DNA from 2 places in the Haloleucobacter ellipsoideus genome. Region 1 is predicted to be linked to the other one. Evidence: predicted binding sites of a transcription regulator. Region 1 holds the regulator's gene; the other holds the start of a gene.

Region 1 (10,966 bases):
CCGAGCCGACCCTCGGGCTGGACGACTGATCTTCGGCCTTACCCGAAAGGGGCCTGATGCATCACCAGCGTCTCAGGCCCTTTCCCGCCCGTGATACGAAAACGCCCGCACGGCTCTGGCCGGTGCGGGCGTTTCCATTTCCGGGCCCGGCCTGCCTCAGGCTTCCCCGCGTCCCTTCAGGATCGTCAGGAGCGGGTTGGGCTTGGGGGCCTCCACACGCTTGAGCGTGTTCGTGTCATGATGATTGAAGGCCGGCTCCTTGCCGCGGATGGCAAGATCCGTGCGGGTCAGATAGGTCCAGCTTCCATCCTCATTGAAGGTGATGTCGATGCGGTAATAATCCGTGCGGAAGGCTTCATCGAGGAAGGGGGAAGAGGAAATGCCGAAGCGCACATCCCCGCGCCGGGCTTCCACGAAGATGCTCTTGTCATCGGCGGATGCCTTGCCGCCGGCCAGAACCACCTGCCCGCGCGGAATCGCGATGGTCTGCATGATGACCCCGGTGGCCGGTTCCCACAGCCAGTAGCCGACCTGATCATGGAAGGTGGCATCTTCATCCGGAGTGGTGATGTTGATGTGATAGCGCAGCCCATAGAGAAGCTGCGGACCATTGGTCTGCGGATCAATCGGGTCCATCCGCACGCGTTCGATGAACTTGCGCTGCTCCGGCCCATCCGCCTTGGGATTGACGTCAGTGCCGTGCGCGGATTCCCAAACGCCGGCCAGACGACGCAGCGGGCCGAGACTGGCCAGGGTATCCGGCGAGAAATCTTCCGGCTCGGTGAAAATGTCTTCAGGGAGAGTTTTGTGCATGAAACACCCGCTTGGCATGGACCTTCATCGGGATACCGCCCCCCTCCGGCCATTACAAGACTGAGCGGCACAAGATAAAAGCGTTCCGAAAATCCGTCGGGGCCGGATCATGCCGGGGCGGTGCGGCCGATGGAGGCCCGGCCATATGAAGGGGGGCTGGAAAGAGGGATAATCCGGCCGGAACAGGCCCGGCCGGGTCCATCACTCTTCGACGTTTTCGCCCAGCACTTCTTCGGCCGTGAAACCATAGTTCCGGCCGCAGAATTCGCAGGTCACGCTCACCGTGCCATCCTCATGCACCATGGCCTCCTGCTCGGAGCGGGAGAAGGCCGCCAGCACACCGGCCACCCTCTCGCGGGAGCAGGAACAGTGCGAAAGCACGGGTGTCACATCATAAACGCGCACGCCGCCTTCATGGAACAGGCGGAACAGCAGCCGCTCGCTGGAGAGCGTATCGTCCAGCAGTTCCACATCCTCAAGCGTGCCGAGCAGGGAGCGGGCCTCGATCCAGGCCTCGTCCACCTGCCCATCATCCCCATTCTGCGCCTCCAGCGCATCACCGGAGGGCAGGTCCGCCATGCGGGAACGGGAAGCATCCTGCGGGAAGAACTGCACCAGAAGCCCGCCGGCCCGCCATGCCGAGGCATTCCCGCCGGCCCGCATTTCCTCGCCCACGGCCAGACGCACCAGGGTGGGAATCTGCTCGGACTGGCGGAAATATTCATGCGCCGCCGTTTCCAGCCCGCTGCCATCCAGCGCCACCACGCCCTGATACCGGTTGGTCGAAAGCCCCTGATCAATGGTCATGGCCAGATGGCCGCGCCCCAGCAGGGCGGCGGGCGTGGCCTCGCCCTTGCGCTCGGCTTCCGCCAGCGCATCGGCATCATAGCGGGCATAGGCGCGGATCTTGTCGGGAGCGACGAAGTCCGCCACCACCATGTTCACCGGGCCATCGGTCTGCGTCTGCAGAATGAAGCGCCCCTCGAACTTGAGGGAGGAGCCGAGCAGAACCGCCAGCGTCACCGCCTCGCCCACCACCCGCTTCACAAGGGCGGGATAGTCATGATGCGCGAGCACCGCATCCAGGGTGGACCCCAGACGCAGGGCACGCCCGCGCACATCCAGCGCATCCACCTGAAAGGGCGTGACGATATTGTCCACCACATCCGCATTGGCCTTGCGGGTGCGCGGGCCCTCGCCCGGGGCGGCGGAAGCGCCTGCCGCATGGGCTCTTGCGCTCCCCTGCGCCTTGGCGCCCTCATCCGCGCCGGATGAACCGGCAGCCTTTTTCCTGTCAGCGCTCATGAGGCAGTCTCCTCATTCTCCCGCCGCATTGAAGCACCAGGCCAGAACGCCCTTTTGTGCATGCAGGCGATTTTCCGCCTCATCAAACACCACCGATTGCGGCCCGTCCATCACTTCGCTGGTCACCTCCTCCCCGCGGTGGGCGGGAAGGCAGTGCATGAAGATGGCATCGGGGTTGGCAAGGCGCATCAGATCGCCATTCACCTGATAGGGGGCGAGCAGCTTGTGGCGACGCTCGGCCTCCTTGTCGCCCATGGAGACCCAGGTATCGGTGAGGATGCAGTCCACCCCTTCGGCCGCGGCCTTCGGGTCTTGCGTGAAATGCACCTTCGCACCGGTGGCGGCGACGAAATCCACCATGTCCTGTCGCGGGGCGAACTCGCGCGGTGTGGCGACATTCAGCGTGAAATCGAACCGCTCGGCGGCATGGATCCATGAGGCGAGCACATTGTTGGAATCGCCCACCCATGCCACGGCGCGTCCATTGATCTGCCCCAGATGCTCCTCGAAGGTCATCAGGTCCGCCATCACCTGACAGGGATGGGAGACGCGGGTCAGGCCATTGATGACCGGGATGGAGGCATATTCCGCCAGCTCCAGCAGCGCATCATGATCCAGAATGCGGATCATGATGGCATCCACGAAGCGGGAGAGCACGCGGGCGGTGTCCGCAATGGTCTCCCCCCGGCCCAGCTGCATCTCCGCGCCGGTGAGCATGATGGTCTCGCCGCCCAACTGGCGCATCCCCACATCAAAGGACACGCGCGTGCGGGTGGAGGGCCTGTCGAACACCGTGGCGAGGATCTTCCCCGTCAGGGGCTTTTCCTGCTCGCCCTTCCGGAAACGGGCCTTGAGGTCCTTCGAGAAGTCCAGAAGCCGGCGCAGTTCCGCGGCCGACAGTTCCGTCAGGTCAAGAAAATGACGCAATCCGCTTTCCATCCCCATTATTCGGCGCCCCCCTGCACCACAGCACCAGCCGCCTCCAGCCGCCGGCACACGGTCTCGATCTTGTCGACCGCGATATCCGCTTCCTCAATACTCACGACGAGCGGGGGCAGCAGACGCATCACATTGTCACTCGCCGCGGGAGCCAGCAGCCCCTCGCCCCGCAGCTGCGTGATCATTTCACCCACCGGCACGTTCAGCTTCAGGCCCAGCAGCAGGCCCTTGCCCCGCACCTCGGCCACAATGGCCGGATGATCGGCCACCAGCTTTTCCAGCCGGGCGCGCAGATGGGTGCTGACCGCATTCACATGGGCCAGGAACTCATCCTTCAGGATGACATCAAGAACCGCATTGCCCACCGCCATGGCCAGCGGATTGCCGCCATAGGTGGAGCCATGCGTGCCCAGCGTCATGCCCTTGGCGGCCTTCTCGGTGGCAAGGCAGGCTCCCATGGGGAAACCGCCGCCAATGCCCTTGGCCACGGCCATGATATCCGGCGTGATGCCCTCCCATTCATGGGCGAAGAGTCGGCCGGTACGGCCCACGCCGCACTGCACCTCATCCAGCACCAGAAGCAGGCCCTTTTCATCACACAGGGCGCGCAACTGCTTGAGGAACCCTTCCGGGTGAACACGCACGCCGCCCTCGCCCTGTACCGGCTCCAGCAGGATCGCGCCGGTGCGCGGGGTGATGGCCGCGCAGACCGCCTCGATATCGCCGAAGGGCACATGGGTGAAGCCCGGCATATTGGGCTCGAAGCCTTCGAGATAGGCCGGGTTGCCGCCCGCCGCGATGGTCGCCAGCGTGCGCCCGTGGAAAGCCCCCTTGAAGGCGATGATCTGGTTCTTCTCCGCATCGCCATTGGCGAAGTGATATTTGCGGGCCATCTTGATGGCGCATTCCAGCGCCTCGGCGCCGGAATTGGTGAAGAACATGGTATCGGCGAAGGTGGCGGCACAAAGCCGCTCGGCCAGCCGCTCACCGCCGGGAATGCGGAAAATGTTGGAGATGTGCCAGAGCTTCTCGGCCTGGCCTTCCAGCGCCTTCACCAGATGGGGATGCGCATGGCCCAGCACGTTCACCGCGATGCCGGCGGTGAAATCCAGAAAACGTCGCCCGTCCGTCGTGACGAGCCAGCAGCCCTCTCCCCTCTCGAATTCGAGGTCGATGCGCGCATAGGTCGGCAGAACGGCGGTGATCACGAGACCCTCCTGGGGTGCCTGGATGCCCCTCCTCACGGGGCTGGATGGAAAACGGAACAGACAACGCGGCCGGAAGATCCGTCCTGGACGGCAGCCGCGCATGTAAGAACCAACAAGGCACAAACTAAAAAGGGCCGCCCCAGCGGGGGACGGCCCGACATTGAAATTCTAATGATCACACGCGCGAGGTCAACAATTCTTGACAGGCCCCGATACGCAAAACGCGGACAAGGGTTGCCGAAACGGCAATTCACCCCCCGCGCGCGCCGGCGGCAGAACCCGCAGGACGGGCGTGTGAAGGAAATGCTCGCAAGCAACTGGGGAAAACGCTAATGATTCGTTAACCGGGCCTGTTCCCGCAGCCGGGCATATTGTAGCTTCGCCGCTGCTACCTACGAGATGTCGTGTATCACCACCTCGCGGTAACAAGAGATTGTGAAGCTGCACTACAGCCCGAGATGCCGGGCCCGGTGGCCGGGTTCTCGTTCCGCCTGCAAACCGGCGGATGAAACGGCCATAGTGATGACCCGAGCCGTGTGCGATCCGGCCGGGACTGATGATGCGGCAATTGGAGATGAGCGATGAGCTGGACCGACGAGCGCGTCGAACTCCTGAAGAAGCTGTGGAGCGAAGGCCTCTCTGCAAGCCAGATCGCAGGTGAACTGGGCGAAGTCACCCGCAATGCGGTGATCGGCAAGGTGCACCGCCTGGGTCTTTCCGGGCGTGCGAAGTCGGTTTCCGCCCCTCCCGCGCGGCCCCGTGGCAAGACCCGGCCTGAACAGGCGGTGGAGCAGGAGCTCGAGCAGGAACAGATGGAGCAGCAGGAACAGCCTGTTGCTCCCCAGCGTCCGGTGACGCAGGGCAATGTGGCCCTTGCGCCCGTGCTGGAGGATATGGTGGAGGAAGCTCCCGTCGCCCGCATTGTCGAGGACAATGTGGTGCCCATGGGTCAGGGCTGCACCATCATGAGCCTCACCGAATATACCTGTCGCTGGCCGATCGGCGAGCCGGGCAGCGAAAGCTTCCACTTCTGCGGCGCCCGCTCCACGCCCGGCGTGCCCTATTGCGCGCACCATGCCCGCATCGCCTATCAGCCGGTGCAGGATCGCCGCCGCGATCGCCGCCTCGCCTATCTTTGAGGGCTGCGGCCTTTTCCGACGCGAGACAGCGTCATCCCAATTTCCCAAACGGGGCGCCTGGCGCCCCGTTTTCTGTTTGCGCCCCACCATCCGCCGCAAACAACCTTTCGGACGTTGCCCGTGCATAAAAAACAGGCATCATGGGTGGCCTGTGCGGCTCAACCTGTCTGCCTGCCCCTCCTTCACAGCACCGACACGCCCGGTAGAGATGCCCCCATGTCCCGCAGTTCTGATATTCTCCTGACGGCGCTTGCGCCTGTCATCTGGGGATCCACCTTCTATGTGACGACGGAATTCCTCCCCAGGGACTATCCCCTCACGACCGCCACCCTGCGCGCCTTGCCGGCCGGCCTGCTTTTGCTGGCCTTCACGCGCAAGCTGCCATGGGGAGTGTGGTGGGTGCGCAGCTTCATTCTCGGGGCGCTGAATTTCTCGATGTTCTGGGGCCTGATGTTCTATGCCGCCTACCGGCTGCCGGGAGGTGTCGCGGCGACACTGGCCAATTTCCAGCCGCCCATCGTCATCATCCTCTCCTATTTTCTGCTGAGCACGCCGATCCGCCTGTGGTCCATACTGGCTGTGCTGGCGGGCATTTGCGGCGTGGCCCTTCTGGTTGCGACGCCCAGCACGGCGCTGAACCCTTCCGGTGTGGCCGCCGGCCTGATCAGCGCGGGTTCCATGGCGGCCGGCCTCGTGCTCAGCCGGCGCTGGATGCCGCCTGTCTCGCTCACCACCTTTGCCGCCTGGCAGCTCACGGCCGGCGGGCTGCTGCTCGTGCCCTTCGCGCTGCTGCTGGAGCCGCCGCCGGCCACCATCACCCTGCACAATGTGATGGGCATTGGCTGGCTGTCCGTGTTCGGAGCCGCGCTGACCTATATTCTGTGGTTTCGAGGCATTTCCCGGCTGGAGACGGCCGTGGTGTCCTCGCTCGGCTTTCTCAGCCCCCTCACCGCCGTGCTTCTGGGTTGGGGTCTGCTGGGGGAGGCCCTCAGCGCCGGGCAGATTGCCGGCGCCCTGCTCGTCATCAGCAGCATCTGGCTGAACCAGCGCGTGCAGGCCGAGCCCGTGCCGGACATCACGGCCTGACCTTCCTGTTCGCGCGGGCCGGCGGCGGAGCAGAGCAGCGCCTCAGCCCCGTGCGAACATCTCGTTGAAGGAATAGCCCGCCCCGCGCACCGTGCGGATGGGATCGGACTGGCGCCCGCGATTGATGGCCTTGCGCAGGCGGCCGACATGCACATCCACCGTGCGCTCGTCGATATAGACATCCTGTCCCCAGACCCCGTCCAGCAACTGCTCGCGGGAGAAGACGCGGCCGGGGCTCTGCATCAGGAATTCCAGCAGGCGGAATTCGGTCGGCCCGAGATGGACCTCGCGCCCGGCCCGGTGGACACGATGGGTTTCACGATCAAGCTGGATGTCTCCGGCCCGCAACAGCGTGGCCACATGCTCCGGCTTGGCCCGGCGCAACAGGGCGCGCACGCGGGCCAGCAGCTCGGGTACGGAGAAGGGCTTCACCACATAGTCATCCGCCCCGGTGGAAAGGCCGCGCACACGCTCGGTCTCCTCCCCGCGGGCGGTGAGCATGATGACAGGCAGGCGCTGTGTTTCCGGCCGGCTGCGCAGGCGACGGCACAGTTCAATGCCGGAAAGGCCGGGCAGCATCCAGTCGAGGATCACCAGGTCCGGGACCGTTTCGCGCAGCCGCGTCTCGGCCTCGTCGCCCCGGTCCACGCTCTCCACACCATAACCTTCCGCTTCAAGATTGTAGCGGAGCAACAAGGTGAGGGGCTCCTCGTCCTCGACGATCAGAATTTGCGCCGCCACTGTTCACATCCATCTTGCGGCCTGCGCCCGAATGTGCCGCCCCGGGAGGGCGCGGGACAATTCCGGCTGGCAGGGAAAAGATGCGCGGTTCAAGGCCTCTGAAGGCCCCGCGCGCACAGGCCGGAGGCCCGCCGGCATCCCATCGAGATGCAGGGCGGGCCATGAGCCGGTTTGACCACCTCCCGAGGGGAGGTCAGCCCTTCACGCCCGTTCCGGGAAACACCACAGTGGTGTCGCTGGAAGCATCCGCCTTGGGGCGGCTTTCCGGCAGAACCTCGCCGGTGACCATGTAATAGACGATCTCCGCCACATTGGTGGCGTGGTCGCCCATGCGCTCGATATTCTTGGCGCTGAACAGAAGATGAGTGCACACCGAGATGTTGCGCGGATCTTCCATCATATAGGTCAGCAGCTCGCGGAACAGCGAGGTGTACATGGTGTCGATGGCGCCATCGCGGCCCCATACTTCCAGCGCCTTGGCATCATTGCGGCCGGCATAGGCATCCAGCACTTCCTTGAGCTGCTCCAGCACCAGATCGGAGATATGCTCCACGCCGCGCACCAGCTTCTGGGGCTGATACTCTCCCTCGATCGCGATGACGCGCCGGGCGATATTCTTGGCCAGATCACCGATCCGCTCGATATCATTGGCGATGCGGATCGCGGCGACGATCTCGCGCAGGTCCCCGGCCACCGGCTGGCGCTTGGCGATGATGAGGACGGCCTTCTCCTCGATGTCACGCTGCACCTGGTCGATGCCGGCATCCAGCATCACCACCTTCTGCGCCAGCGCCACATCGCGCTTGATGAGCGAGGTGACGGAATCCGCCACCAGACGCTCGGCCTTGCCACCCATTTCCACAACGGCGCGGCTGATTTCCTTCAGTTCGATATCGAAGGACGTAACGATATGATCGGGCATCTCCATTTGTCCTTCTCCCTCAGCCGAAGCGGCCGGTGATGTAATCGCGCGTCTTGATTTCCTTCGGGTTGGTGAAGATCACGTCCGAAGGCGCCACCTCGATCAGCTCGCCCAGATAGAAGAAGGCGGTGTTGTCGGCGCAGCGCGCGGCCTGCTGCATGTTATGCGTCACGATCACGATCGTGAACTCGCGCTTGAGCTCGTCGATCAGGTCCTCGATCTTGGAGGTGGAGATCGGGTCGAGCGCGGAGGTCGGCTCGTCCAGCAGGATCACCTCGGGGCGCACCGCAATGGTGCGGGCGATGCACAGGCGCTGCTGCTGGCCACCCGACATGCCCAGCGCCGAGGTGTTCAGCCGGTCCTTGGTTTCTTCCCAGATGGCGGCCTTGCGCAGGCACCATTCCACGCGCTCATCCATCTGCGCCTTGTTGAGGCGCTCATGCAGGCGCACGCCGAAGGCGATATTGTCATAGATGGACATGGGGAAGGGCGTGGGCTTCTGGAACACCATGCCGATGCGCGAGCGCACCACGGTGGAATCCAGCTCCTTGCCGACGATGTTCACACCGTCAAACATGACCTGCCCCTCGGCGCGCTGGCCGGGATAGAGGTCATACATGCGGTTGAACACGCGCAGGAGGGTGGACTTGCCGCAGCCCGAGGGGCCGATCATCGCCGTCACGCGCTTTTCGGGAATATCGAAATTGATATTCTTCAGGGCGTGGTTCTGCCCGTAATAGAATTGCAGGTTCTGCACCTTGATCTTCGTGGCCGCGGCGGCAGCGCCCGGCTTGGCGGCCACGGAAGAGGAGATATTGAAGGTGGGATCGACCGCAGAAGTCATCTGAGCCTCACTGAACTTTCTTTTGCCCGGCCATGTCAGAGGGCCTTGGGGGCACGAGGATGGTGCGAACCCGGCGAACCATCCGTCGGGTGAAGGTGGTGTGCATGTTGCCCTTCGGCATCCGGCCTGAAGGTCAGTTCATCCGCGCCAGAACGAGGCGCGATACCACATTGATGAAGAGCACGCCGGCGGTGATCAGCAGGGCGCCGGCCCAGGCAAGCGCAACCCAGTCATCGAACGGTGCGCCGGCATATTGGTAGATGGCGACAGGAAGGCTCGCCATCGGGCGGTTCAGGTCAACCGACCAGGCATTGTTGCCCAGCGAGGTGAACAGCAGGGGCGCGGTCTCGCCCGCCGCACGGGCAATGGCCAGCAGCACGCCGGTGACGATACCGGCACGGGCCGCACGCCAGGTGATGAACATCACCACCTTCCACTGCGGGGCGCCCAGCGCGAAGGCGGCCTCACGCAGCCCCACCGGCACAAGGTTCAGCATGTCCTCGGTGGTGCGGACCACGACCGGGATGACCAGAATGGCCAGTGCCAGCGCACCCGCCCAGCCGGAAAAGCCGCCGAAGGGCACCACCAGAAGGGAGTAGATGAACAGGCCGACCAGAATGGACGGGGCGGAAAGCAGGATGTCGTTCACGAAGCGGGTGATGCTGGCAATCTTGGTGCCCTTGCCGTTTTCGGCAAGGAAGGTGCCGGCGAAAATCCCGATCGGCCCACCGATCAGCACCGCGATGCCGACCTGGATGATCGAGCCGACAATGGCGTTCAGAAGGCCGCCATTCTGGCCCGGAGGCATGGTGATCTGGGTGAAGACATTCAGCCCCAGTGCGGGAAGGCCCCGCGCCAGCAAAGTCCACAGGATCCAGCCCAGCAGGAAGATGCTGAAGACCGCGAACGCGATGGAGATGGCCTTGATCGTCGTGTCCTTGGCCCGGCGGACTGCAAGAGAAGCCATGATGCGTGCCTTTCCCGATCAGTCCATCCGCGAGCGGATGAGCGCCCGGGACAATGCAAGAACGATGAAGGAGATGACGAAGAGGATGAAGCCCAGCTCCAGCAGCGAGGTCAGCTTCAGCGAGCCGATGGGGGCTTCGGGAAACTCGTTCGCGATGGTGGAGGCGATGGTGGCGCCCGGCGCGAAGAGAGAGGCCGAAAGACGCGTGGCATTGCCGATGACGAAGGTCACCGCCATGGTCTCGCCAAGCGCGCGGCCAAGGCCCAGCATCACCGCGCCCACCATGGCCGTGCGGCCGTAGGGCACCGAGACATTCTTGTAGACCTCATAGGTGGTGCACCCCACGCCATAGGCCGACTCCTTGAGCATGGCCGGCACGGACTCGAGGGTTTCCACGAACATGGAGGTGATATAGGGCAGGATCATCACCGCCAGAATGAGGCCGGCGGTGAGCATGCCCGAGCCCAGCGGCGGGCCCTGGAACAGCAGGCCGATCAGCGGAATGCCGCCCAGCCAGTCGATCAGCGGGGGCTGCACATAGGCGGCCATCAGCGGAACGATGATGAAGAAGCCCCACATGCCGAAGATGATGGAGGGCACGGCCGCCAGAAGCTGAATGGCCACGCCGATGGGCCGCTTCAGGGCCGGGGGGGCGATTTCAGTCAGGAAGAAGGCGATGCCGAAGGACAGGGGCAGCGCAACGACCACGGCGATGACGGCACTGAAAATCGTGCCGTAAATCATCACCAGCGCGCCATATTTCTCCGTCACCGGATTCCAGGAGGCCGTCCAGATGAAGTCGAGGCCGAAATGCTGCAGGGCCGGCAGGCCGCCCTTGAACAGCTCGGTGATGATCAGTCCCAGCAGGATCAGGACGAATATGCCGCTCGCCCAGAGCAGACCCACGAAGATGGGGTCAGAAATCGCCCCTCGCCGCCGGGCCAAATGAATGGGTTGGCTTCCGCCTCCCTTCAAACTGTCCACCGTTGCGTCCATCGGATG
Region 2 (10,966 bases), 220 kb from region 1:
CGGCCTGAAACACAGGGCCGGCACATCAGGCAGGTGCGCCGGCGGTCTAATGGCTGCAACCGGGATGCGCTTCAACAGGACGCAGCAGGATGTGAGGCAAAACCCTCAATCTTCCCGCCGCTTTCTGGCATCCTCCCGGCAGGAATCGGCCGGAAGGCTCAGGGGCAGGCAGTGTCCGCATCTTCAGGACGCCCCCGGTTGAGGGGCATTACTGCCCCGCCTGCTTCCGGTTTCCTGTTCCTTCGGGCCGGCGCCCGTGCCGTTCCCGCTTCAGACTTTCATCCGTCGAGGCATAGCATGGCCAAGCCTTTCACCATCTCCATCTCCCATCGCCTCGGCAAGGAAGAGGCAACACGGCGCATCCAGTCCGGCCTGGGCACGGTGCGCAGCCGCTTTTCCGGCCACATCACCATTGCCGAGGAGCAGTGGACGGATTCACATCTGGAGTTCCGCATCCTCGCTCTGGGCAAGACCGCGACAGGAACGCTGGATGTGACGGAAGAGAAGATCCATCTCAGCGTTGAACTGCCCATGTTCCTCAATCTGCTGGCGCGCAAGGCTGCCGGGCGGATCGAGAAGGAAGGCCAGTTGCTGCTGGAAAAGAAATAGGGCCTTGCCGCAGTCCTGCCATCCTGTTTCAGGAACGCCCCCTGCGCTCCTGAAATGTGCGGTTTTTCCGGCCTTTCCGCGCCGGTTCAGGCGGCGCGCAGCACCAGAGTCAGCGTATCAAAGGTAAAGGTTCCATCCGGCTCGATCTCGAAATGGCGGGCCACTTCCGTGCTGGCGATTTTCTGCAATGCGCGGATGGCCTCCACATGCAGTTGCGGGGTGCGGATGCGCGCCACCCATGACGCAAATTCCAGCCGCAGGCGACGGGCCTTTTCCGCCTCCACCCCAAAGCCCGATGCAGTTGCCTGCGCCAGCCATTCGGCGCGGCTGTAATCACGCCCGTGCGAGGGATCGCGCAGCAGTTCCACAGCCTGAAGGAAGGTATCCGCCGCCGCCCATTCCGGGGCCATCACATCGATGAAGATCGCCGTGCCGCCCGGCTTCAGCACACGGCGGGCCTCCCGCAATCCTGCCGCAAGATCCTGCCAGTGGTGCGCGCTATAGCGTGAGACCACCCAATCGAACGCGCCATCCTCAAAGGGCAGCTTTTCCGCCACGCCCTGCCGGGTGGAAATGGCGTGCAGGCCCCGCCGCGCCGCTTCATGCGCAACAGCGCCCAGCATGTCCTGCGACAGGTCAAATGCAACAACCTCACCGGCAAAAGGCGCGAGCGTGAAACTCACATGCCCGCCGCCACAGCCCAGATCCAGCACACGGCCGGGCCGCGCCTGCCGGGCCCGATCGGCCAGATCTTCCAGATCCGCCCCTTGCGCATGCACGGCACTGGCCACATAAGCCTGCGCCTGCGGCCCGAACTGATCCGCGACAAGCTGCTGAAAACTCTCGGAACCGGAAGATGAGGACGGCACGGACACGGGCAGGTTCCTGTCAAGGCTTCAATGCTCCCTCTTTCTAGGCCGCGTGTTTGAGGCGCGCAACTGAAAAAGTTCTCATTCCGTTCTTGCGCCACCACAACCCCGGCGCTAGCTTTGCGGGAGATATGAGATTCGGGGTTGGATGTGATCCAGCGGGTGGCGACGGTTGCTTTTGAAGGGGTCGAGGCGCGCCCCGTGGATGTGCAGGTGCATGTCGCATCCGGCCTGCCGGCCTTTGCCATTGTCGGCCTGCCGGACAAGGCAGTGACAGAGGCAAAGGAAAGGGTGCGCGCGGCACTTTCAGCCTCTGGCCTGGCTTTGCCGGCACGGCGCATCACCATCAATCTGGCCCCTGCCGACCTGCCCAAGGAAGGTTCCCATTATGATCTGCCCATCGCTCTCGGCCTGATGGCCGCCATTGAGGCGATCCCCTCCGAGGCGCTGGCTGGATATACGGTTCTGGGTGAACTGGCGCTGGATGGCACGCTGGCGCCCGTTTCCGGCGCACTGCCGGCCGCCATTGGCGCGAATGCGCGCGGCCATGGCCTCATCTGCCCGCAGGGGTGCGGGGCGGAAGCGGCGTGGGCCAGCCCGGATATGGATATTCTTGCGCCAGCCTCACTGATGGAACTGGCCAACCACCTCACCGGCCGCCAGCCTCTTTCCCGGCCCAGCCCGCGTGTTCAGGCACAGGGAAAGACGCTGCTGGACCTGCGCGACGTGAGGGGGCAGGAAACCGCCAAGCGGGCGCTGGAGGTGGCTGCCGCAGGCGCGCACAATTTGCTTTTCGTCGGGCCGCCCGGCGCGGGCAAATCCATGCTGGCACAGCGCCTGCCCTCCATTCTTCCGCCTCTTGCGCCAGAGGAAATGCTCTCGGTTTCCATGGTTGCCTCGGTCGCGGGGGCGATAGAGGATGGCGCGCTGGTGAGCACCCGCCCATTCCGCGCCCCGCACCATTCCGCCAGCATGGCGGCCATGGTGGGCGGAGGTGCGCGTGCCAGACCCGGAGAGGTGTCTCTCGCCCATCATGGCGTTCTGTTTCTGGATGAGCTGCCCGAATTTTCGCCTCAGGTGCTGGATTCGCTGCGCCAGCCGCTTGAAACCGGAGAGGTCCTGATCGCCCGCGCCAACCACCGCGTCAGCTATCCCGCCCGTTTCCAGCTGGTGGCGGCGATGAACCCTTGCCGGTGCGGACGGGCGGGGGAGCCCGGCTTTACCTGCAAGCGCGGGCCGCGTTGCGCGGATGATTATCAGGCGCGCCTCTCCGGCCCGTTTCTGGACCGGATCGACATGCATTTGTCCGTCCCGGCTGTCAGCGCCGCGGATCTGGTGCTGCCGGCGCCCGCCGAAGGCTCGCAGGAGGTGGCGGCCCGTGTCGCGGCAGCACGCACCCTTCAGGCCGAACGCTATGCCGCGCTCGGGCGGCCGGATATCCGCACCAATGCGGAAGCTTCAGGCCCGCTTCTCGAACGCGTCGCCCAGCCGGATGCAGGCGGAACGGCCCTGCTGCGCGATGCGGCACAGGCCATGCAGCTGACCGCCCGAGGCTATCATCGCGTGCTGAAAGTGGCACGCACACTGGCAGATCTGGCAGGAGCGGAAACCATTTCGCGCCAGCATCTGGCCGAGGCACTCGCTTATCGCGCCAGCGCGGACCGGGCGCGTTCAGCCGCCTGAGACACTATGTGCGGAAATGCAAAAGCCGCCCCATACATGCGGAATGGGACGGCTCTCATGGAATGGCCAGCACATCACCTGCCACAGGCTGGCGGAATGTCTTGCGGGGACGCGGAGACGCACATGCCTTTTCTGGCAAAGCCCATCTTCCCGCAGCCCCGCACGTTTGACAGACCGTGATCCGCCCTCAGGGTGTGGTGAGAGAAATGCCCTCAAGATAGGAGATCTGCGAGAGATCGCCCGGCTCCACCTTCTGCAGGTCTTCCAGCACCTTCTCGTCGAATGCGCGCACGGTGTGCACCTTTCCGCCCAGCCCCTCGAAGGTCACGGTGCCGGCAGCCTTGTCCACACCCACGAAAATGGTGGTCATGGTCACGCTCACCAGCCCATATCCCTCCGGCAGGCCCGGCAATCCCTCATTCACGGCCACCTGCTCGATGATTTCTCCGGGCGTACCCTGATGGGCCTTGCCCAGCGCCGTCACCACCGCCGGCAGAACGCGCACGGTGACATTCTCTCCATTCTTCAGGGCGCTCAGATCCGCAACGCCTGCGGGAATCACCACCGACCAGCGCTTGCCATTGGCCCCTTCAAAAATGGCATGGCGAGTCACCACATCCGCGGAGACGAACTTGGCGGGGTAGCTCAGAACCTCCACCGCGCCGCGGCCCGGAAACTCCACCACATCGGTCTCGGCGGGCGTGACCGCCGGCTGCGCCATCAGCGGGCTTGCCCCCAGAAGGAGGCCGGCAAGTGCGGTGACTGCAAGCGTGCGCGTTTTTCTCATCGGTCTCATTCCCCCAGGCTGAACGACGGTTCCGCACCGCCGCCATACACACTGCGCCTGGCCAGACCACCAGACGCCTGAAATGCGTTTTCGTCCGCTCACCAGCGCGCCCGTCAACCATGATGACACAGGAGCCCTGACGAGGATTGTCACAATGACGTATGAAAACTATGGTGAATGTGACGTTAATGTCCGGTGAAGGGTCGTCGTCTTCACATGTCTGCCGCATGACGCAAAACGTGGCAATGGTCGTTTGTACGGGCGACTGGGGGGTCGTTACATGAAGCGCATCATGAGTCAGCCATCCGCACTGGACCTGCCCGCCCTGATGGGGCGTGGTCTGGATGTCATGCGCGGGACGCTGGCCCGGCAGGATGCCTCTGCGCCGGTTCTGGACAGGAATGTGCCGCCGCGCAATCTGGTGCGGGATCTGCGCGCCTATTCCGGCATTCGCCATCGCGAGGCGCTGCCGCCCCATTATGAGCCTCTGGTGCTGGGCCGTCTTGGCCCGCTGGAAGTGCGGCTGGCGCGCACCGCGCGTGAGGTGAGACAGGCGCAGCGCCTGCGCTATGAAGTCTTCTATGAGGAAATGTCGGCCATCCCGGATGCCGGAACCCGTCTCGCCCGGCGCGATGTGGATGCCTTCGACACCATTTGCGACCACATTCTCGTTCTCGACCATGATGCCGGCAAGGTCGTTCTGGGCCGCCGCAAGCCGAAAGTGGTGGGCACCTATCGCCTGCTGCGGCAGGATGTGGCCGTGCGCCATGGCGGTTTCTACACGCAGAGCGAGTTTGATGTGGACAGCATCATCCGCACCCATCCCGGCCTGCGGTTTCTGGAACTCGGGCGCTCCTGCGTCCTGAAGCCCTATCGCAACAAGCGCACGGTGGAGCTGCTCTGGCACGGGGTGTGGACCTATATCCTGCGCAACAAGATCGACGCCATGTTCGGCTGCGCCAGCCTGGAGGGGACAGACCCGGACGAGCTGGCCCTGCCCCTCTCCTTCCTGCATCACAATGCACTGGCCCCGCAGGAGTGGCGGGCCCGTGCGCTGGAAAGCCGGTATGTGGACATGAACCGCATGCCGAAGGAGGAGATTTCCCTCAAGGCTGCCTTTCAGGCCCTGCCCCCCATGGTCAAGGGCTATCTGCGGCTTGGCGGCTTTGTGGGCGAGGGCGCGGTTGTGGACCACCAGTTCGGCACCACGGATGTGCTGGTCATCCTGCCCGTTTCCGCGCTGAGCGCGCGCTATGTCGAACATTTTGGCCCCTCGGCCAACCGCCACGCCATCTGAACGGCGCACAATCCGGGGCCAAGGCGACGAGCGGCTCCCGATCCGGCGCTGATGCCATGAATGCGCCATCGGACGGGCAGACAGTGCCGCTCCATCTGATTGGACGCTCTGCGGCCAATCACGACCGGAGGGATAGACCATGTCCACCCATGTTGCTGTTATCGTTGGAAGTTTGCGCAAGGGCTCGTTCAGCCGCTCCGTCGCCCTGGAGCTCAGGGCCCTGGCCGCCCCCCGTCTGGATCTGGAGATCATCGAGATCGGCGACCTGCCTCTTTACAATGAGGATCTGGAGACAGACACGCCCCCGGAGGCATGGCAGCGTTTTCGCAAGGCTGTTTCCGGCACACAGGCCGTGCTGTTCGTTACCCCGGAATATAATCGCTCCCTTCCGGCTGTCCTGAAGAATGCGATTGATGTCGGCTCCCGCCCCTATGGCCACAGCGTCTGGAATGAAAAGCCGGCCGCAATCGTCAGCGTTTCTCCCGGGACACTGGGCGGCTTTGGCGCGAACCATCATCTGCGCCAGTCTCTGGTCTTCCTCAACATGCCGCTGATGCAGCAGCCGGAAGCCTATCTCTCCAAGATTGCCGATGCACTGGACGAGAATGGCAGGGTGACGGACGAGCGCACCCGCGATTTCCTGAAAACCGTTGCAGACAAGTTCGCCAACTGGATCGACCGGACCCGCCTGAAATAGGCCGGCGGGGAGATGGAAACATCTCCCCGCCCTCAGGTTCCCGGTATCCAGATGCCGGATTGCGAGAGTGTGCTCCCTAGTCCTCGACCCCGTCAGCGGAAATGACCTTCCAGCTTTTGGCCGTGCGTGGCGCCAGAGGGCGGACCGGCGCATCAAGCTTGCCCAGCTTGCGGGCAAAGTCTTTCGAGGAGCGGTGAAACAGCGCCCTGTGGCGCTTGCGCGCCTCTTTGGAGAGGCGCTTCTGGAGGCGTGTCATCGCCCTGTCCAGCCGGGACAGACATCCATCCCGCAATTCCGCGCTGTTGGCATGCAGCAGCGGGCGCAGGGTTTCAATATCCTGATACGCCCCCAGAACATCCCGCAGGCGCTGGGTGCGGGCGGCGCGCTTCTCGCACTTTCCCTTGAACCAGTCGGCCAGAAAACTCATCTGGTAGCGGTGCGTGACAACCGTCTTGCGCACTTCGTGCATGGCTTCGGGAGAGGAGAAGTCCGCCTTGCGCGCGGCGCGATACCCCCGGCGCAGCCCTTCCACCAGATCGGCCGCATTGGCCTGCGCCACCAGCCGGCTATCCATCGCGGCATGGGTATCCTTCAGAAACTGGAGCAAGACCCGGCGCAGGCTTTCCCCCTCGCGCTCATCCGCCTGATCCTGGCCGATGACAGAGCGTGCGGCCTCAAGATCATCCTCCCGCGCAAGCCCGGCCTGACGCAGCATGTCGAGCGCTTCCAGCGCGGTGGCCCGGTCACGCGCATGGGCCAGCTCCCGCGCCGTTGCCGCCGCTTCCCGGCGGGCCGTGGCTGCAACCCTTCCGGGAATCAGCCGCAACAGGCCGCGATATTCCTTGATGGCCTTGCGCGCGCCATGCACCATTTCGGCCGTTTCGGGCGCGCCGACGGCCTCATCCACCCGTGCAAGGGCCTGTCGCAATGCCTCGGCCAGAGGGCTTGCCGCATCAGCACCGGTTGCGGGAACGGGGGCCGCCACTGCACCCGCCAGAGCCTGCGTGGAGCCGGCCGGAGAGGTTTTCTCCATATCGGAGGACATGCAGCACCCCTTTCATCATCTCGCAGCATTCGGTGTCATGAAACCGCACCCCCGCCTGAAACACAAGCGATACGGTCATTTCATGCCGCAGACCGCACCATGCCCGGCGCTTCCATTTCCATGATGTCCAGCACCACCTGACGCAGGGCAGGCAGAAGATCGCGATAGGCCACCCGCCGGGCATGGGCATCCCCGCGCCGGCCGATATCCTCGAAGATCCGCGCACGCAGGGGCAGCAGATGCAGCCATGGCAGGGCGCCCACCGCATGGTGGACATCCGCCTGCAACGGCACCACCACATCCACCCTCGGCGCCCCGGAAAGGGCGAACAGCTCCACAGGCTTGGAAGAGAGCCCGTCTGTGGGCACGCCCGCTTCCTGCAGGCAGGCCAGGGCGGCCTCATCCACCGGGGCCGTGGGGCCGACAGCCGCGCTGAAGGCCCGCACATGCTTGTGAAGACGGTTGTGAAGGTGAATGGCCAGCGCCTCCGCCATCAGGCTGATGCCGGCATTGTCTCGGCACAGGAACAGGATGGAAGTTTTTCTGATCATCACACGGCAGCCTCTCGAAAGCGGGCGAATCCTCCGCTTCGGTCTGGCGGCACCATAAGGATGCATGCCGACGCTCCGATGACAGTCCAACCCCCTGAATTACCTCTTCTGTTGCAGGGTTCTGGCCTCGATCTCATCACCGGAGGCCCCCACCACGCCGAGCGGATCGACAGCCAGTTCGATATTGGTTGCATCCAGTGCCTCATCATCGGGCACAACCGTCACCGGAGCCGTGCCTGTCCGCGGCCGCAGCAGCACATGCGCGATCACCGACAGCACACCCATGGCGGGGATCAGCGTCATCAGGGCCGCGAGCGGCGAGGGAAACAGCAGCGCCACCAGAGTGCCGCACATGCCCCCGCCAATCTGCAGAAAGCCGGTGAGCGCGGAGGCCGCCCCGGCAATATGGGGAAAGCCCGACAAAGCCGCTGTCGTGCAGCCGGGCATGATCATCGCCACGCCCACCGCCCAGAGCGCAATCGGCCCCATCACCGTCAGCACGGAAGGCGTGAAAACGCGCAGGCCAATGGCAAGCCCCGCCGCGCTGAGCATCACCAGAACCAGGCCCGGGACGATCAGGCTGGTGGCGCTCATGCGGCGGAGCAGGCGGCCCATCACCAGCGTGCCCATGATGAAGGCCCCTGTCTGGACCAGCATGGCCATGCCGAACTCGACCGGGGTGAGCCCCACCGTATCGATCAGCACGAAAGAGAGCAGCGCGGCCAGCGTGTACATGCCCCCGAGAACCGCGCCGATCACCAGCCCCGCCCGCATGAAGACACGGCTGCCCAGCAGCGACCCATAGCTGTGCATGATGCCGGCAGGGCTGACCAGCGCGCGGTTTCGCGTGCGGTTCGTTTCCGGCACGAACCAGATGAGCATCACCACGAGCAGCAGGCCATACAGGCACATGATGACAAAGATGCCATGCCAGTTGGCCAGCTCCAGCACCACCCCGCCCAGTGTGGGGGAAATGGCCGGGGCGATGGCCAGCATGGTGCCCACCAGATTCATGATCCGGGCCGAGGCCTGCCCCACATACTGGTCTCGCACGATGGCGCGGGAAATGGCGATGCCGGCGGCACAGCCGATACCCTGCAACAGGCGGCCGGCAATCAGCACCTCCATGGAGGTGGCCATCACCGTCACCACGCTGCCGGCCAGATAGGCGCCGAAAAAGCCCAGCGCCACAGGCCGCCGCCCGAAAGCATCGGAAAGGGGGCCGCAGACGAGCTGGGAAAATGCGAAGCCGAAGAAGAAGACCGTCAGGGTCGCCTTCACCTGCGTTTCCGTGGTGCCGAATGCCTCCACCAGAGTGGGCATGGCCGGCGTGTACATGGTGAGCGAGACAGGGCCAATGGTCACCAGCGCTGCCGCGATAAGGGCCGTGCGCAACTGGGACATGAGCGGCACGGGTGCGGTTGGGCCACGCACCGCCATGCCCCCCTGCAATGGATCATCCGGTGCCTTCATGGCTTCAGCTCTCCCGTTCGCAGCCTGAAAGGGCAGCATTCATGCGCAACAGGCAGGTGATGAATGTGGCCTGCTCCGCCGGGGCGATATCGCCCAGAACTTCCAGCCGCATCTGGCGTCCTGCCTCAAGAATGCGAGTCACCAGAGGCGGAGCCTTGGCGGTGAGGTGAATGATCTTGGCCCGGCGATCACCCGGATCGACCTGGCGCGAGATGAGATCCTGCGCCTCCAGCCGGTCCAGAAAACCGACCAGCGTCATCGGCTCCACATTCATCTTGATGGCCAGCATGCGCTGGCGCAGACCGGGGTGGCGGTCGACATAGGCAAGGGTGCGCGCCTCCCCGGCCGTGAGGCCAAGGCCGGCGGCCTCGAACGCCTTGTCCATGCGGGCGCGATACAGGCGTGCCACATCCACCAGCAGAAAGCCGATCGGCGTGTCGTTCAGATTGGGTGATGGGTTCTCGAACATTTCAAAGGCAAGATTATTATAAGTCTGCCTTACAAACAAGACACAAAAATGCGAGCCCGCCCCGCAGGCAGACCCGCACCCCGCGCGCCATCAGATGCGACGGGCGACCATGAAATAGTTCACCGCAAGATCATCGGAGAGGCTGAAGCTGCTGGAGAGCGGGTCATACACCATGCCGGTGCGCTCGCTCGCCTCATAGCCGGCAGCGGCAAGGCTGGCCTCCAGCTCTTCCGGCGTGATGAATTTTTCCCAGCTGTGCGTGCCCGGCGGCAGCCAGCGCAGGATATATTCCGCCCCCACAATGGCGAGGGCGAAGCTCTTGGCCGTGCGGTTGAGGGTGGACAGAATGAGCACCCCGCCCTCATCCACAAGCTGGCCCAGCGTGCGGACAAACAGGCCGACATCGGCCACATGCTCCACCACTTCCAGCGCCACCACCGCATTGAAACGCGCGCCGCCCGCCTGCAACTCCTCCGCTGTCACAGGGAGATAGTCCAGATCCAGTCCCTGCCCTTCGGCATGGGCGCTGGCGACCTTGATATTGTTCGGGGCCGGATCGATACCGGTCACGCGGGCGCCCATGCGCGCCATGGGCTCGCTCAGCAGGCCGCCGCCACAGCCCACATCTAGAATGCTGAGCCCCTTGAGCGGGCGCAGGGACCGGGCATCGCGCCCGAAATGGCGTACCAGCGCATCACGCACAAAAGACAGCCGCGCCGGATTCATGGCATGGAGAGGCGCCATCTTGCCCTTCTCATCCCACCATTGCTTGCCCAGGGCATCAAAGCGGGCAACTTCTTCCGGGTCGACAGTGGCGTGGCTCAGCGGCATGGCAGCCTCCTCATTCCGGGCCGGGCATGGGTGCAGCTTCAGGCCGCGCACGGTTCCGGCCCAGCGGGACGATGGGAAAGATGTAGCCTTGCACGCCCCGGCGAACAAGCCGCCTGCATGATGCATCCCCTGCACCCTGCCCCGCAGATGCAGGGCCTGCATGAAAAAGCGGGGGCACTGCCCCCGCCTGATCTTCGGATATGGCCTGTGCGCGGAAGGATGACAGCCCTGCGCGCCCGGTTCTGCCTGCCGGTTACTTGCCCAGCGCCTTGCGCACGGCCGCGATCACCCGGTCCTGCGTCGGCTCGTCCAGATAAGCATGCATCGGCAGGGAGATGACCTGCGCGCACAGTTCCTCCGCCCCCTTCAGGCTGGGCGTGGCGGTGGGGAACTCCGCATAGGCCGGCTGGTGATGCATCGGCTGGCGATAATAGACCGCGGTAGGCACGCCTTCGGCAGCCAGCGCCGTGGCCAGATCATCCCGCACGCCGGCCGGCAGCTTGATGGTATATTGCGCCCAGACGGATGTCGCGCGCGGGTCCACCACCGGCACCTGCGCCACATCGCCCAGCCCTTCATGATAACGCCGGGCGATACGCTCACGCGCGGCGATCTCCTCCTCGAAGATGGCCAGCTTTTCCAGCAGCACCGCCGC

The links. The regulator PhoB, encoded in region 1, activates phosphate uptake and scavenging genes when phosphate is short. The targets are predictions, from matches to a motif close to TGTCATNNANCTGTCAT.
Region 2: a site for PhoB is predicted at 4,165-4,181, ahead of olsB (l-ornithine N(alpha)-acyltransferase). Genes of this name have one in related genera too.

The regions. Positions count from the first base shown of each region.
Region 1 is NZ_JBQWAR010000020.1:497,883-508,848, forward strand. Features, by position in the region: gene hisS (histidine--tRNA ligase) at 1-29, shown strand, start outside; gene ACT6QG_RS14125 (FABP family protein) at 157-813, opposite strand; gene ACT6QG_RS14130 (Hsp33 family molecular chaperone) at 1,015-2,118, opposite strand; gene argF (ornithine carbamoyltransferase) at 2,131-3,057, opposite strand; gene ACT6QG_RS14140 (aspartate aminotransferase family protein) at 3,063-4,265, opposite strand; gene ACT6QG_RS14145 (GcrA family cell cycle regulator) at 4,847-5,404, shown strand; gene ACT6QG_RS14150 (EamA family transporter) at 5,621-6,490, shown strand; gene phoB (phosphate regulon transcriptional regulator PhoB) at 6,533-7,231, opposite strand; gene phoU (phosphate signaling complex protein PhoU) at 7,425-8,153, opposite strand; gene pstB (phosphate ABC transporter ATP-binding protein PstB) at 8,173-8,997, opposite strand; gene pstA (phosphate ABC transporter permease PstA) at 9,131-9,964, opposite strand; gene pstC (phosphate ABC transporter permease subunit PstC) at 9,983-10,960, opposite strand.
Region 2 is NZ_JBQWAR010000020.1:282,652-293,617, forward strand. Features, by position in the region: gene ACT6QG_RS13165 (polyhydroxyalkanoic acid system family protein) at 298-609, shown strand; gene ACT6QG_RS13170 (class I SAM-dependent methyltransferase) at 696-1,484, opposite strand; gene ACT6QG_RS13175 (YifB family Mg chelatase-like AAA ATPase) at 1,629-3,161, shown strand; gene ACT6QG_RS13180 (hypothetical protein) at 3,349-3,948, opposite strand; gene olsB (l-ornithine N(alpha)-acyltransferase) at 4,241-5,245, shown strand; gene ACT6QG_RS13190 (NADPH-dependent FMN reductase) at 5,385-5,942, shown strand; gene ACT6QG_RS13195 (CHAD domain-containing protein) at 6,019-6,987, opposite strand; gene ACT6QG_RS13200 (arsenate-mycothiol transferase ArsC) at 7,068-7,538, opposite strand; gene ACT6QG_RS13205 (multidrug effflux MFS transporter) at 7,638-9,011, opposite strand; gene ACT6QG_RS13210 (MarR family winged helix-turn-helix transcriptional regulator) at 9,016-9,480, opposite strand; gene ubiG (bifunctional 2-polyprenyl-6-hydroxyphenol methylase/3-demethylubiquinol 3-O-methyltransferase UbiG) at 9,571-10,311, opposite strand; gene ACT6QG_RS13220 (DegT/DnrJ/EryC1/StrS family aminotransferase) at 10,565-10,966, opposite strand, start outside.